DNA from 3 places in the Erwinia sp. SLM-02 genome. Region 1 is predicted to be linked to each of the others. Evidence: predicted binding sites of a transcription regulator. Region 1 holds the regulator's gene; each other region holds the start of a gene.

Region 1 (4,916 bases):
GTCGAGTTCGGTTTTCGCCAGCTTGTGGCGTTCAAAGACCTGCGCCGACAGCCGACCGTAGATTTCGGTACCGGTCAGCTCCTCCAGCAGCTCGGCCCGCTTGTTGGCATCGGCATTGAGGAAGGCGGCGAACTGCCCCTGCGACAGCATCATTGATTTGGTAAAGCGCTCGAAGTCCAGGCCGGTGAGGCTGGCAATCATCTCCAGCTTGTCTTTAACCTTATCGGCGACAATTTGATTGTCTTCGCAGCGCGCCAGTTCTACGCGCGGGGCCTGAAGATTACCGTCGGCGGCACCGCGTGCGCGGTTCTGGCTCCAGAAGGCGCGCCAGGCCACGCCTTTTACCTCGAACTCTACTTCCGCCAGGCATTCCGCGGTGTCGCGGGTCATCAGGTCGTTTTGCGACTGGGTGATGCTCTTCAGGCGCGGGGTTTCGTGATACAGCGCAAGGCAGATGGCGTCCAGCAGGGTGGTTTTCCCGGCGCCGGTGGGGCCGGTGATGGCAAACAGCCCGTTGCTGGCGAAAGGCTCGGCGCTAAAGTCGATTTTCCATTCGCCTTTCAGCGAGTTCAGATTCTTAAAGCGTAAGGTTAAAATTTTCACGGCTGCTCCTCGTGGCGCACGGCTTCCAGCGTCTGCGCAAACAGCGCTTCAGCGCGCGCCAGCCGCTCCGGTTCACCTTCCTCCAGCGCCAGGCGGCGGGCAAACACCTCTTCAACGCTGAGTTCGCTGAGGGTTTCATTATTCTGCCGGGCGATAACCCGTTCACGCTGTTCGCGGCTGCGGCGAAGCAGCACCACCTCCACCGGCAGCGACTCGGTCAGCTGCTGAATACGGCGCTGAAGTTCGCTGAGCCAGTCATCGGTGACGATCTCAATATCCAGCCAGATTAACTTTTCCTGCGGATCCGGCTCCAGCGCGGCCAGCTGTGCTTCAATCTCCTCCAGCGAGCCTTTAATCATCCGCATCGGCTGGAACAGTGGGATTGGCAGCGGGGTGACCTGGCTCAGCGCTCCGTCGGCAAAATCTACCACGAAAACGCTTTTCTCTTTGCCCAGCTCATCAAAGCTCAGCGGGATGGGCGAGCCGCTGTAGCGAATGTGTTCGCTGTTGGCAACGCGCTGGGCGCGGTGGATATGGCCGAGCGCAATATAATCCGCGGGCGGGAAGGCATCGGCCGGGAAGGCGTCCAGCGTGCCGATGTAGATATCGCGCACCGCGTCGCTTTTGGTTACGCCCAGGGTGGTCAGATGCCCGGTGGCAATCACCGGCAGCGTCAGTTTGAGGGCGGCCCGCTGCGCCAGCGCCTCCTGCCAGCAGCGTTGATAATGATCGGTGATGGCCTCCAGCAGGGTTTGCTGCTTGTCGCGCCCCGACTGGCCGCTCTGGCTACGCATAATGTCACGCGGACGCAGGAACGGAATGGCGCACAGTATCGCCCCCGGCTTGCCGTCGCGCGTATTGAGCACCAGCACCTGGTCGCGAATATCGTCGCTGGCGGCGGCGATCACCCGGGTATTGAGGCAGGCCAGCAGCTCGCGCGATTCATTCAGGGTTGCCACCGAATCGTGGTTGCCGCCCAGCACCACGAGCTGGCAGCCGGTCTGCTGTAAATTCACCACGAAGCGGTTATACAGCTCGCGGGCATAACTCGGCGGCGATCCGGTATCAAAAATATCACCGGCGACTATAATCGCATCAGCCTGCTCCGCTTCCGCCTGCTCCAGCAGCCAGTCGAGAAAGGCCTGATGTTCAGCCGCCCGGCTTTTGGTATAGAAAAACTGTCCGAGATGCCAGTCGGCGGTATGAATGATGCGCATGTCACTCCCTGCATAGCCTGATGATGTTGCGGGGGATTATAAACGCTGTTGCTGTCAACGGGGCAAGTGATTGCCGGCGGTCAGGATGAAATCATCCGTACTGCTTTTTCGCTATGCTCCCGATTCCAGGGGTGTTTTTTTCATAAAAGTGTCATAAAACTGACGCATAATGACGCCGCATATCCCCCGTGACAGCCTGTCACATTCGCAGGAGCAATAATGGCTAAGCGTATTTTGGTAGTTGAAGATGAAGCCCCAATCCGCGAGATGTTGTGTTTCGTTCTTGAACAAAACGACTATCAACCTATTGAAGCTGAGGATTACGACAGCGCGGTCAGCCTGCTGATTGAACCCTGGCCGGATTTGATTCTGCTGGACTGGATGCTGCCGGGCGGCTCCGGCATTCAGTTTATTAAGCATCTGAAGCGTGAAGCGATGACCCGCGATATTCCGGTGATGATGTTAACGGCCCGCGGTGAGGAAGAAGACCGCGTGCGTGGCCTGGAAGTGGGTGCCGACGACTATATTACCAAGCCGTTTTCACCGAAGGAGCTGATGGCGCGTATTAAAGCCGTGATGCGCCGTATTTCACCGATGGCGGTGGAAGAGGTTATTGAGATGCAGGGGCTGAGCCTTGACCCGTCCTCTCACCGCGTGATGTCGGATACCCAGCCGCTGGAAATGGGGCCGACCGAGTATAAGCTGCTGCACTTCTTTATGACTCACCCTGAACGGGTTTACAGCCGTGAACAGTTGCTAAACCACGTCTGGGGAACTAACGTTTACGTCGAAGACCGTACCGTTGACGTGCATATTCGTCGCCTGCGTAAAGCCTTAGAGCTGACCGGGCACGATCGCATGGTACAAACCGTTCGTGGAACAGGTTACCGTTTCTCTGCACGCTACTGATCGTTCGCACTGGAGTCTGAACCGTGTTGGAACGCCTCTCCTGGAAGAGATTATTTCTGGAGCTGCTGCTCGCCAGCCTGCCCGCGCTATTGCTCGGGCTACTGGTCGGGTATCTGCCCTGGCTGCTGTTAGTCTCAGTGCTCTGCGTGCTGGGTTTCCACTTCAATAACTTACTTCGTCTTTCCCACTGGCTGTGGGTTGACCGCAGCATGACCCCGCCAAGCGGACGGGGCAGCTGGGAACCGCTATTTTATGGCCTTTATCAGATGCAGGCGAGAAATCGCCGCCGCCGCCGCGAGCTTGGGCATCTGATTAAGCGCTTTCGTAGCGGTGCCGAATCGCTGCCCGACGCGGTGATCCTGACCACCGAAGAAGGGACGATTTTCTGGTGTAACGGCCTGGCCCAGCAGATGCTGGCGCTGCGCTGGCCGGAGGATAACGGCCAGAATATCCTTAACCTGCTGCGCTATCCTGAATTTACCCGCTATTTACGCCAGCGCGATTTTAGCCGCCCGCTGACGCTGGTGCTGAATAACCATCGCCATATTGAGTTCCGCGTGATGCCCTACAGCGAAGGGCAGTGGCTGATGGTGGCGAGGGACGTCACCCAGATGCATCAGCTGGAGGGCGCACGGCGCAACTTCTTTGCCAACGTCAGCCATGAACTGCGCACGCCGCTCACCGTGCTGCAGGGCTATCTGGAAATGATGAATGACTCGGTGCTGGAAGGTGGAGTACGCGACAAGGCGCTGCACACCATGCAGGAACAGACGCGAAGGATGGACAGCCTGGTGAAGCAGCTGCTGACGCTGTCGCGTATTGAAGCCGCTCCGGCGCTGGATCTGCAGGAGAAAGTGGATGTACCGAGAATGCTGCGCATTCTGCAGCGTGAGGCAGAAACCCTCAGCAACGGTCGCCATGAAATCCACTTCCATACCGATCCCCATCTGCGCGTGTACGGTAATGACGAACAGCTGCACAGCGCGATTTCTAATCTGGTGTACAACGCGGTGAACCATACCCCGGACGGAACGCGTATTGATATCAGCTGGCTGCGCAACAGCCACGGCGCGCAGTTTAAGGTTCGCGATAACGGGCCGGGGATTGCCGCCGAGCATATTCCCCGCCTGACGGAACGATTCTATCGGGTGGACAAGGCGCGTTCGCGCCAGACCGGCGGCAGCGGGCTGGGGCTGGCGATTGTGAAGCATGCGTTGAGTCACCATAATGCCCGGCTGGATATCACCAGCGAGCCGAATAAAGAGACCTGTTTCAGCTTCCAGCTGCCGCCAAGGTTGATTGTCAGCGCCGAACTGGTTGAGAATGCGGTTCGTTAATCTGACGGGTTTGTTGCTATGAAAAAGCTGATGGCGCTGGCGCTGATGCTGTTTACCTCCCTCGCCCCCGCCCGCGAGGGCATGCTGGCGGGGAATTTATCCAGCGTCGGCTCCGACACGTTAGGCAACCTGATGGCGCTGTGGGGCGAGAGCTTTAACCGCCAGTATCCGGGGATCAATGTGCAGATTCAGGCCGCGGGATCGTCCACGGCCCCTACCGCGCTGGCGGCCGGCGCCGCGCAGCTCGGGGCGATGAGCCGGCCGATGCAGGCGCCGGAGCGCCAGCTGTTCGAGGACAGCTATGGCTATCCGCCGCTGGCGGTACCGGTGGCGATGGATGCGCTGGTGGTGGTGGTCAATCAGGACAATCCGCTGCCCGGGCTGAACGTGCAGCAGCTGGATGCTATTTTTTCGATTACCCGTCGCTGCGGGGCGCGAAAAGTGCCGGTGACCTGGGGTGATTTACAGCTGACGCAGCCGGGCTGGACGGATCGCGGCCTGCAGCGCTTTGGCCGCAACTCCGCCTCCGGCACCTGGGGGTTCTTCAAGCAGCAGGCGCTGTGCAACGGCGATTTCCGCAAAGACGTCGGCGAGTATCCCGGTTCGGCGGCGGTGGTGCAGGCGGTGGCCGGTACGTTGAACAGTATTGGCTATGCCAGCGCGGGCTTTCATATCAGCGGGGTGAAAACCGTGCCGGTGGCCCGCAGCGGCAGCGACTGGATCGCACCGACGCCGGAAAATATCCGTAGCGGGCTCTATCCCTATGCCCGTCCGCTCTATATTTACGTCAATAAAGCCCCCGGCAAACCGCTGGAGCCGTTGACGGCCGCATTCCTGCGCCTGGCGCTGT
Region 2 (4,916 bases), on a different contig from region 1:
GCTGGTGGTTGCGGCGGCGGTCTGGCCGTTTATCGTTTCGCGCGGTACGGTGGATATCGCCACCCTGACGCTGATCTACGTGATGCTCGGACTGGGGCTGAACGTGGTGGTGGGGCTTTCCGGCCTGCTGGTGCTGGGCTACGGCGGCTTCTACGCCATCGGTGCCTATACCTTTGCCTTACTGAATCACTACTACGGGCTGGGCTTCTGGCAGTCGCTGCCGCTGGCGGGCATCGTCGCCGCCGGATTTGGTCTGCTGCTGGGCTTCCCGGTGCTGCGCCTGCGCGGTGACTACCTGGCGATTGTGACGCTTGGCTTCGGCGAGATCGTGCGTATTCTGCTGCTGAATAACACCGAACTGACCGGTGGCCCGAACGGCATCAGCCAGATCCCGAAACCGTCGTTCTTTGGCCTGGAGTTCAACCGCAGCGTGCGCGACGGCGGCTGGGACACCTTCCATAACTTCTTCGGCCTGAAGTACGACCCGAGCGATCGTATTATCTTCCTGTACATGGTTGCGCTGCTGCTGGTGGTCATCACCCTGTTCGTGATCAACCGCCTGCTGCGTATGCCGCTGGGCCGCGCCTGGGAAGCGCTGCGTGAAGACGAAATCGCCTGCCGCTCGCTGGGCCTCAGCCCGACGCGCATCAAGCTGACAGCCTTCACCATCAGCGCCGCGTTTGCCGGTTTCGCCGGCTGCCTGTTCGCCGCGCGCCAGGGCTTTGTCAGCCCGGAATCCTTCACCTTTGCCGAATCTGCCTTTGTACTGGCGATCGTGGTACTGGGCGGGATGGGATCGCAGTTTGCGGTGATCCTCGCGGCGGTGCTGCTGGTGGTTTCCCGTGAACTGATGCGCGACCTCAACGAGTACAGCATGCTGGTGCTCGGTGGATTAATGGTATTGATGATGATCTGGCGTCCGCAGGGGCTGTTGCCGATGAAGCGTCCGCACCTGAAGTTGAAAAATGCGGAAAAAGGAGAGCAGGCATGAGCCAGCCTTTGTTAACAGTCAATGGCCTGATGATGCGCTTTGGCGGCCTGCTGGCGGTCAACAACGTTGAACTGGAGCTGCGCCAGCAGGAAATCGTCTCGCTTATCGGCCCGAACGGGGCGGGTAAAACCACGGTATTCAACTGCCTGACCGGGTTCTACAAGCCGACCGGCGGCTCGATTATGCTGGGCGATAAACAGCTGGCCGGCCTGCCGGGGCAGCAGATCGCCCGTATGGGCGTGGTGCGAACCTTCCAGCACGTGCGCCTGTTCCGTGAAATGACGGTGATCGAGAACCTGCTGGTGGCACAGCATCAGCATCTGAAAAGCGGCGTCTTTTCCGGCCTGCTGAAGACCCCGGCCTTCCGTCGGGCGGAAAGCGATGCGCTGGATCGCGCAGCCACCTGGCTGAAGCGCGTGGGGCTGCTTGAGCTGGCCAACCGTCAGGCGGGGAACCTCGCCTACGGCCAGCAGCGCCGTCTGGAAATTGCCCGCTGCATGGTCACGCGCCCGGAAATTCTGATGCTGGATGAACCGGCGGCGGGGCTTAACCCGAAAGAAACTCACGAGCTGGATGAGCTGATCGCAGAACTGCGCGGCGAACATAAAGTCTCGGTACTGCTGATTGAACACGATATGAAACTGGTAATGGGTATTTCTGACCGTATTTATGTGGTGAACCAGGGCACGCCGCTGGCTAACGGTACGCCGGACGAGATCCGCAACAACCCGGACGTGATCCGCGCTTACCTCGGGGAGGCATAAGATGAGTCATCCCATGCTGTCTCTGAATAATATCAGTGCGCACTACGGCAAAATTCAGGCGCTGCACAACGTCAGCCTGCATATTAATCAGGGGGAAATTGTCACCCTGATTGGTGCTAACGGCGCAGGTAAAACCACCATTCTGGGCACCCTGTGCGGCGAACCGCGCGCCACCCAGGGCACCATCGTCTTCGACGGCAAGGATATTACCGACTGGCAGACCGCGCGCATTATGCGTGAGGCCATCGCCATCGTGCCGGAAGGCCGGCGGGTATTTTCCCGCATGACTGTGGAAGAAAACCTGGCGATGGGCGGTTTCTTTGCCGAGCGTCAGCAGTATCAGGATCGCATCAAGCGCGTTTACGAACTGTTCCCGCGCCTGTGGGAACGGCGTATCCAGCGTGCCGGGACCATGTCCGGCGGCGAGCAGCAGATGCTGGCGATTGGCCGTGCGCTGATGAGCCAGCCACGCCTGCTGCTGCTGGATGAACCGTCGCTGGGCCTGGCGCCGATTATCATTCAGCAGATTTTCGACACCATCGAACAGCTGCGCAAAGAGGGGATGACTATCTTCCTCGTTGAGCAGAATGCGAATCAGGCGCTGAAGCTGGCGGACCGCGGCTACGTGCTCGAAAACGGCCATGTGGTGCTCGAAGACACGGGTGATGCATTGTTAGCCAACGAGGCGGTCAGAAGCGCCTACCTCGGCGGATAAGTATTCAGGGCAGCCCACGCGGCTGCCCTTTTTTGTCCCGAACGTGCAGGCAACTGTGCATTAAATCTGTGATCGTCTTCTCTCTGTTGATTGCCAAAGTTGTTACATCCCTCTCACTTCTGCCGTCACGTTTTGAAATTCCCGTCATTCGCCCGTCACATTTCCGTCACATCACTATTATTAATCTGTCATTTAGCCGTGGCATGTTACTTGCCGACTCACACAGTGCGCGGAATCGCGCATCATTAAAACGGGCACAGGAAACCGATATGTCATCTACCGCATTCCGTCGTACCGCTCTCAGCATGGTGCTGGGACTGACCTTCAGCGGCAGCGCGCTGGCCGCTACCGAAATTCCGTTCTGGCACTCGATGGAAGGCGAGCTGGGCGTAGAGGTTGACTCACTGGCGAAGCGTTTTAACGAAACCCACCCCGATTACAAAATTGTGCCGACCTACAAAGGCAACTACGAACAGAGCCTGGCGGCGGGTATTGCTGCCGTGCGTACCGGTAAAGCACCTGCTGTTTTGCAGGTTTATGAAGTGGGCACGGCGACCATGATGGCGTCGAAAGCCATCGTTCCGGTCAACGAAGTGTTCAAAAAAGCCGGTATTGCGATGGATGCGAAGCAGTTCGTGCCTGCGGTTGCCGGTTACTACAGCGATTCGAAAGGCGAGCTGATCTCCCAGCCGTTTAACAGCTCCACGCCGGTGCTGTACTACAACAAAGACGCTTTCAAAAAAGCCGGTCTGAACCCGGACCAGCCGCCAAAAACCTGGCAGGAACTGGCGAAAGATACCGACGCGCTGCGTAAAGCGGGCATGTCCTGCGGCTACGCCAGCGGCTGGCAGGGCTGGATCCAGATTGAGAACTTCAGCGCCTGGCACGGCCTGCCGGTCGCCACCAAAAACAACGGCTTCGACGGTACCGATGCGGAGCTGGAGTTCAACAAGCCGGTGCAGGTGCGCCATATCCAGATGCTGTCCGATCTGAACAAGAAGGGTGATTTCACCTACTTCGGCCGCAAAGATGAATCCACCTCCAAGTTCTATAACGGCGACTGTGCCATCACCACCGCCTCTTCCGGCTCGCTGGCCGACATCCGCAAATACGCCAAGTTTAACTTCGGCGTGGGCATGATGCCTTACGATGAAACCGTGCCGAACGCGCCGCAGAACGCCATTATCGGCGGTGCCAGCCTGTGGGTGATGAAGGGCAAAGACGATGCGACCTACAAAGGCGTCGCCGAGTTTATGCAGTTCCTGGCCAAGCCGGAAATCGCTGCCGAATGGCACCAGAAAACCGGCTACCTGCCGATCACCACCGCGGCCTACGAGCTGACCAAACAGCAGGGCTTCTATGACAAGAACCCGGGGGCGGATATCGCGACTCGCCAGATGCTGAACAAAGACCCGCTGCCGTTCACCAAAGGCATGCGTCTGGGCAATATGCCGCAGATCCGTACCATCGTTGACGAAGAGCTGGAAGGCGTGTGGACCGGGAAGCAAACGCCGCAGGCCGCGCTGGATAAGGCCGTGAAGCGGGGTAACGAGCTGCTGCGTCGTTTCGAACAGCAGACTAAGTAACCGTTGCCGTTGCAGAGCGCCGTTCGCCTTCGGGCCGGGCGGCGCTTTGCCAGCAAAGGCACATCACCGATCTCTCCCGCGGGGGCGATCGGTGATGTGCCCGTTAACACCGACCCCGTTCCGCACGAGATAACCCACTATGGCTCAGCCCCGTCCCGTTTTCCGCAATCGCTTTTTGCCCTATCTGCTGCTGCTGCCGCAGCTGGTGATTACGGCGATTTTCTTTATCTGGCCAGCGGGCGAAGCGCTCTGGTACTCGCTGCAAAGCATCGACCCGTTCGGTATCTCCAGCACTTTTGTCGGCATGGAGAACTTCGAGCGGCTGTTCAGCGACGGTCTGTACCTGGAGTCATTCTGGACGACGATTAAATTCAGCGGGATGGTCACGTTCTTCGGCATGGGGCTGTCGCTGCTGCTGGCGGCGCTGGTGGACTATGTTATCCGCCTGAAAAAGACCTATCAGACGCTGCTGCTACTGCCCTACGCGGTAGCGCCGGTCGTTGCGGCGGTGCTGTGGATGTTTCTGTTTAACCCCGGGCTGGGGCTGTTCAGCCACCTGCTGAACCAGTGGGGCTACAACTGGAACTACGCGCAGAACAGCGGGCAGGCGATGTTCCTGATCGTGCTGGCCTCTATCTGGCAGCAGATGAGCTACAACTTCCTGTTTTTCTTCGCCGCGCTACAGTCGATTCCGAAGTCGCTGGTTGAGGCGGCGGCAATTGACGGGGCAGGCCCGGTACGGCGCTTCTTCGCGCTGTCGCTGCCGCTGATTACCCCGGTGAGCTTCTTCCTGCTGGTGGTGAACCTGGTGTATGCCTTCTTCGATACCTTCCCGGTGATCGATGCTGCCACCGGCGGTG
Region 3 (4,916 bases), on a different contig from region 1:
GTGGCGCGCGTGGGCCGCCTGAAAGGTATCGATCCGCAGGTGGAGCACAATATTGTGCATGCCCTGCAGGCGCTGCCGAGCCGCATTGAACAGATGCTGTCGCAGGATGAGCTGATCGCTGAACTGGCGGAAGATTTCTCTGATAAACAACATGCGCTGTTCCTCGGCCGTGGCGATCAGTATCCGATTGCCATGGAAGGGGCGCTCAAGCTGAAAGAGATTTCCTACATTCATGCGGAAGCCTACGCGGCGGGTGAGCTGAAGCACGGCCCGCTGGCGCTGATTGATGCGGATATGCCGGTGATCGTGGTGGCACCCAACAATGAACTGCTGGAGAAGCTGAAGTCGAACATTGAAGAAGTTCGCGCGCGCGGCGGCCTGCTGTACGTGTTTGCCGATGTGGATGCCGGATTTGCCAGCAGCGAGGGGATGCGTATTATCCCACTGCCGCACGTCGAAGAGGTGATTGCCCCGATCTTCTACACCGTGCCGCTACAGCTGCTCTCGTATCACGTGGCCTTGATTAAAGGTACCGACGTCGATCAGCCGCGTAATCTGGCGAAATCCGTCACCGTAGAATAATTTCTGTTCTGCCGTCTCTGTTTACAGATCCCGGCTAAAATATAATCCAGCCTGCTGACCTTCAGCCGGCTGGATTTTTTTTTCTTTCGGCAGCGGGATGTCATCCGGGTGGGTTTAAAGGAGCGGGGAATGGTACTGAAAAAGCTTATCGCGTTGCTGATGGGGCTGGGTGGGCTGCTGGGCATATCCGGCGGCGTGCAGGCAGCCCGTTCACCGCAGCCCGCAATGGATGCCCCCGGCGAGTGCCGCGATAGCGCCTTTTTACAACAGCGCCCGCTGACGGAAACCCTTCACGCGGAGCCGTTTGTCATTTTCTACACCCGCAGCGGCGATGACGCGCCGCCGCTTGAGGACACCACCGGCAGCGGCACGCCGGACTACGTTAAAAACGTGGCGATCCAGCTGCAGGCCGCCGATCGGTACTATCAAAAGATGCTGCGCTTAACGCCGCCGCTGGAACAGCCGCGCTACCGGCTGGCAAAAGCGATCCACGTTTATCTGTTTAATCTGCCGCGCGGCAACGGCATGGCCTTTGACGAAGTGACCAGAGTGAAAGGAGAGGACGGCAACTGGCTGCCGTGCGCATTAACGATCCGCATCAGTTCTAAGCTCAACCAGCCGCTTAATCCCACGCCGGCCCACGAGCTGTTTCACCTCTACCAGTACGGTTACACTCAGTTCAAAGTCGGCTGGCTGCTGGAGGGAATGACGCGCTGGATAGAATCGGCGTTTAACGGTGAAATTATCATGTCGAAGAAGTTACAGGCGCGGCCACCGCTTAAAGGCGCTGAACTCTATGCCCTGCGCTATTCCGCCTGGCCTTTCTGGCAGCGCCTTGCCCGGGAAAAATACGGCACGGTGACGCTGTCGCCGGAGCTTGAGGCGGTACGCTACCTCGACGGTAATCCGGTTTTCCGCACCACCACCCTGCCGGGTGGCGAGGCGCTGGAACCGCTGCTTACCCGGCTGCAGGCGCTGAGCCGTGAACAGTCTCGCCAGGCGAATCTGCCGTTCTATCAGTGGCCGGAAAAGCTTCAGCAGTCGCACCAGTTTGACGACGTGATCTGCCAGGCGATGGAAGGCATCGAGTGTTCACGCTGAATGCCCGTTACGCCGACCGGCAGTAAGATGACCATCAGATTACGAGCGGCAGGACGCCCTGCCGCACCCGGGATCGGCGGCGGCCAGCGGTTTCTGGCGTTGTGCAATAATTCAGCGAGGTTGATTTAAACCCCGTGCGTAATGCTTCGGGGGGTATGTCATAAAAGTGTCATATTTCGTACATTTTACTGTCACCAAACTGTCCTATTTTCCCTCCAGCAGCAAACATTAATCAGATAAACACAGCACTGGCCTGACTTTTAATCCCGTGGAGGGAACATGACACTGATGCACAAAACCCTGGCTCAATTCGTCGCCGTAACCCTGTCTCTGAGCGCGGTTTCTGCCATGGCAGCCACCAACCTGACCGGCGCTGGCGGTACTTTCCCGGCCCCGGTTTATAACAAGTGGGCTGCGGAGTACAACACCGCAACAGGGACTCAGGTTAACTATCAGGGGATCGGTTCCTCCGGCGGCGTTAAGCAGATCATCGCTAAAACCGTAGATTTCGGTGCGTCAGATGCGCCAATGAAAGACGAAGACCTTGAGAAAAATGGTCTGTTCCAGTTTCCGACAGTTATTGGCGGCGTGGTACTGGCGGTTAATATTCCTGGTATCAAATCTGGCCAGCTGATCCTCGACGGTAAAACCGTGGGCGACATCTACCTGGGCAACATCAAAAAGTGGAACGACGCGGCGATCACCAAGCTGAACCCGGGCGTGAAACTGCCTGACTCTGACATCAACGTGGTACGCCGCGCTGACGGTTCAGGCACCTCTTTCGTGTTCACCAGCTACCTGTCTAAAGTGAACAGCGACTGGAGCAGCAAAGTCGGTAAAGGCAGCACCGTTAACTGGCCTGTTGGTCTGGGCGGTAAAGGTAACGACGGCGTGGCCGCATTCGTACAGCGTCTGCCTGGCTCAATCGGCTACGTAGAATACGCTTACGCTAAGCAGAACAGCCTGGCCTACACCAAACTGGTGGATGCCGATGGTAAAGCCATCTCCCCTGGCGAGAAGAGCTTTAGCGACGCGGCTAAAGGCGCAGACTGGAGCCAGTCCTTCGCTCAGGATCTGACCTTCCAGAAGGGTGATAATGCATGGCCGATCACCTCAACCACCTTTATCCTGGTTCACAAAGAGCAGGCTAACGCTGAGAAAGGCGCAACGGTGCTGAAGTTCTTCGACTGGGCTTATAAAAACGGCAGCAAAACCACCGCAGGCCTGGACTACGCTTCACTGCCAGAGTCAGTGGTGACGCAGATCCGTGCCGCATGGAAAGCGAATATCAAAGACAGCTCTGGTAAAGCGCTGTACTAAGCTTCGGCTGACTATCCCAGGGGTCAGGCTTGCCTGACCCGATACTTATCCGCAGTATCAAAATCGAGACGACTATGGCTGCAACCAAGCCGACATTCAAAGCTCCCGGTAAACAGGGTGACATTATTTTCGGCGCGCTGGTAAAACTGTCCGCGCTGATTGTTCTGCTCCTCCTCGGTGGCATTATTGTTTCCCTGATATTTTCCTCCTGGCCCAGCATCCATAAATTTGGTTTCTCCTTCCTGTGGACCAAAGAGTGGGATGCGCCCAACGAACAATTCGGTGCGCTGGTTCCGATTTACGGCACCATCGTGACCTCCGTTATTGCCCTGATCATCGCTGTCCCGGTGAGCTTTGGCATTGCACTGTTCCTGACCGAGCTGGCACCTAACTGGCTGCGCCGCCCGCTTGGCGTGGCAATTGAACTCCTGGCCGCTATTCCCAGTATTGTTTACGGCATGTGGGGCCTGTTTATTTTCGCGCCATTGTTTGCGAAGTACTTCCAGCAGCCGGTCGGCGATGTCCTGTCCAATATCCCGATTGTGGGGGCGCTGTTCTCCGGCCCGGCATTCGGTATCGGCATCCTGGCGGCGGGTATTATCCTGGCGATCATGATCATTCCGTATATCGCGTCGGTGATGCGTGACGTGTTCGAACAGACGCCGGTGATGATGAAAGAGTCCGCGTACGGCATCGGCTGTACCACCTGGGAAGTGATCTGGCGCGTTGTCCTGCCGTTCACCAAAAATGGTGTGATCGGCGGCGTGATGCTCGGGCTGGGTCGTGCTCTGGGTGAAACGATGGCGGTGACCTTTATTATCGGTAATACCTACCAGCTCGACAGCGCCTCGCTGTTTATGCCGGGCAACAGTATTACCTCGGCGCTGGCTAACGAATTTGCTGAAGCGGAATCCGGCGTGCATACCGCGGCGCTGATGGAGCTGGGGCTGATTCTGTTCGTCATTACCTTTATCGTGCTGGCCTGTTCCAAAATGATGATTATGCGTCTGGCGAAAAGTGAAGGAGCGCGCTCATGACCACGATGGAAATGCAGAGTCGCGCTGAACTGGAAGCATCACGCCGTAAAATGCAGTCCTGGCGGCGCACCAAGAACCGCATCGCCCTCACCCTGTCGCTGCTGACTATGGCGTTTGGGCTGTTCTGGCTGGTGTGGATCCTGTTTGCGACCGTCACCCGCGGCATTGACGGCATGTCCCTGTCACTGTTTACCGAAAACACCCCACCGCCAAACACGGCGGGCGGCGGTCTGGCTAACGCCCTGGTGGGCAGCGGCCTGCTGATTTTCTGGTCAACCGCGTTCGGAACACCGCTGGGTATTATGGCGGGGATCTATCTGGCCGAGTACGGACGCAAGTCCTGGCTGGCCGAAGTGATCCGTTTTATTAACGATATTCTGCTCTCGGCACCGTCGATTGTGGTCGGCCTGTTCGTCTACACCATCGTGGTGGCGCAGATGCAGCACTTCTCCGGCTGGGCTGGCGTTGTTGCACTGGCACTGCTGCAGATCCCTATCGTTATCCGTACGACGGAAAACATGCTCAAGCTGGTTCCTGACAGCCTGCGTGAAGCGTCCTACGCGCTGGGTACGCCAAAGTGGAAGATGATTTCGGCGATTACGCTTAAAGCGTCTATCTCCGGCATCCTGACCGGCGTGCTGCTGGCGATAGCCCGTATTGCCGGGGAAACCGCCCCGCTGCTGTTTACATCACTGTCGAACCAGTTCTGGAGCACCGACATGATGCAGCCGCTGGCGAACCTGCCGGTCACCATCTTTAAGTTCGCCATGAGTCCTTTTGCCGAATGGCAGAGCCTGGCCTGGGCGGGTGTGCTGATTATTACGCTGTGTGTACTGTTACTGAACATCCTGGCACGCGTAGTTTTCGCCAAGAGTA

Evidence for each region. Region 1 encodes PhoB, which activates phosphate uptake and scavenging genes when phosphate is short. Its sites were predicted from a motif close to CTGTCATAAAACTGNCNNAT; they were not measured.
Region 2: a site for PhoB is predicted at 2,623-2,642, ahead of ugpB (sn-glycerol-3-phosphate ABC transporter substrate-binding protein UgpB). Genes of this name have one in related genera too.
Region 3: a site for PhoB is predicted at 1,872-1,891, ahead of pstS (phosphate ABC transporter substrate-binding protein PstS). Genes of this name have one in related genera too.

Annotation. Positions count from the first base shown of each region.
Region 1 is NZ_JAQISN010000001.1:111,703-116,618, forward strand. It holds gene PGH32_RS00580 (AAA family ATPase) at 1-603, opposite strand, end outside; gene sbcD (exonuclease subunit SbcD) at 600-1,820, opposite strand; gene phoB (phosphate response regulator transcription factor PhoB) at 2,040-2,729, shown strand; gene phoR (phosphate regulon sensor histidine kinase PhoR) at 2,753-4,066, shown strand; gene PGH32_RS00600 (PstS family phosphate ABC transporter substrate-binding protein) at 4,085-4,916, shown strand, end outside.
Region 2 is NZ_JAQISN010000004.1:349,615-354,530, forward strand. It holds gene PGH32_RS20790 (high-affinity branched-chain amino acid ABC transporter permease LivM) at 1-991, shown strand, start outside; gene livG (high-affinity branched-chain amino acid ABC transporter ATP-binding protein LivG) at 988-1,755, shown strand; gene livF (high-affinity branched-chain amino acid ABC transporter ATP-binding protein LivF) at 1,757-2,470, shown strand; gene ugpB (sn-glycerol-3-phosphate ABC transporter substrate-binding protein UgpB) at 2,740-4,056, shown strand; gene ugpA (sn-glycerol-3-phosphate ABC transporter permease UgpA) at 4,196-4,916, shown strand, end outside.
Region 3 is NZ_JAQISN010000004.1:36,876-41,791, forward strand. It holds gene glmS (glutamine--fructose-6-phosphate transaminase (isomerizing)) at 1-582, shown strand, start outside; gene PGH32_RS19480 (peptidase) at 712-1,683, shown strand; gene pstS (phosphate ABC transporter substrate-binding protein PstS) at 1,963-3,003, shown strand; gene pstC (phosphate ABC transporter permease PstC) at 3,078-4,040, shown strand; gene pstA (phosphate ABC transporter permease PstA) at 4,037-4,916, shown strand, end outside.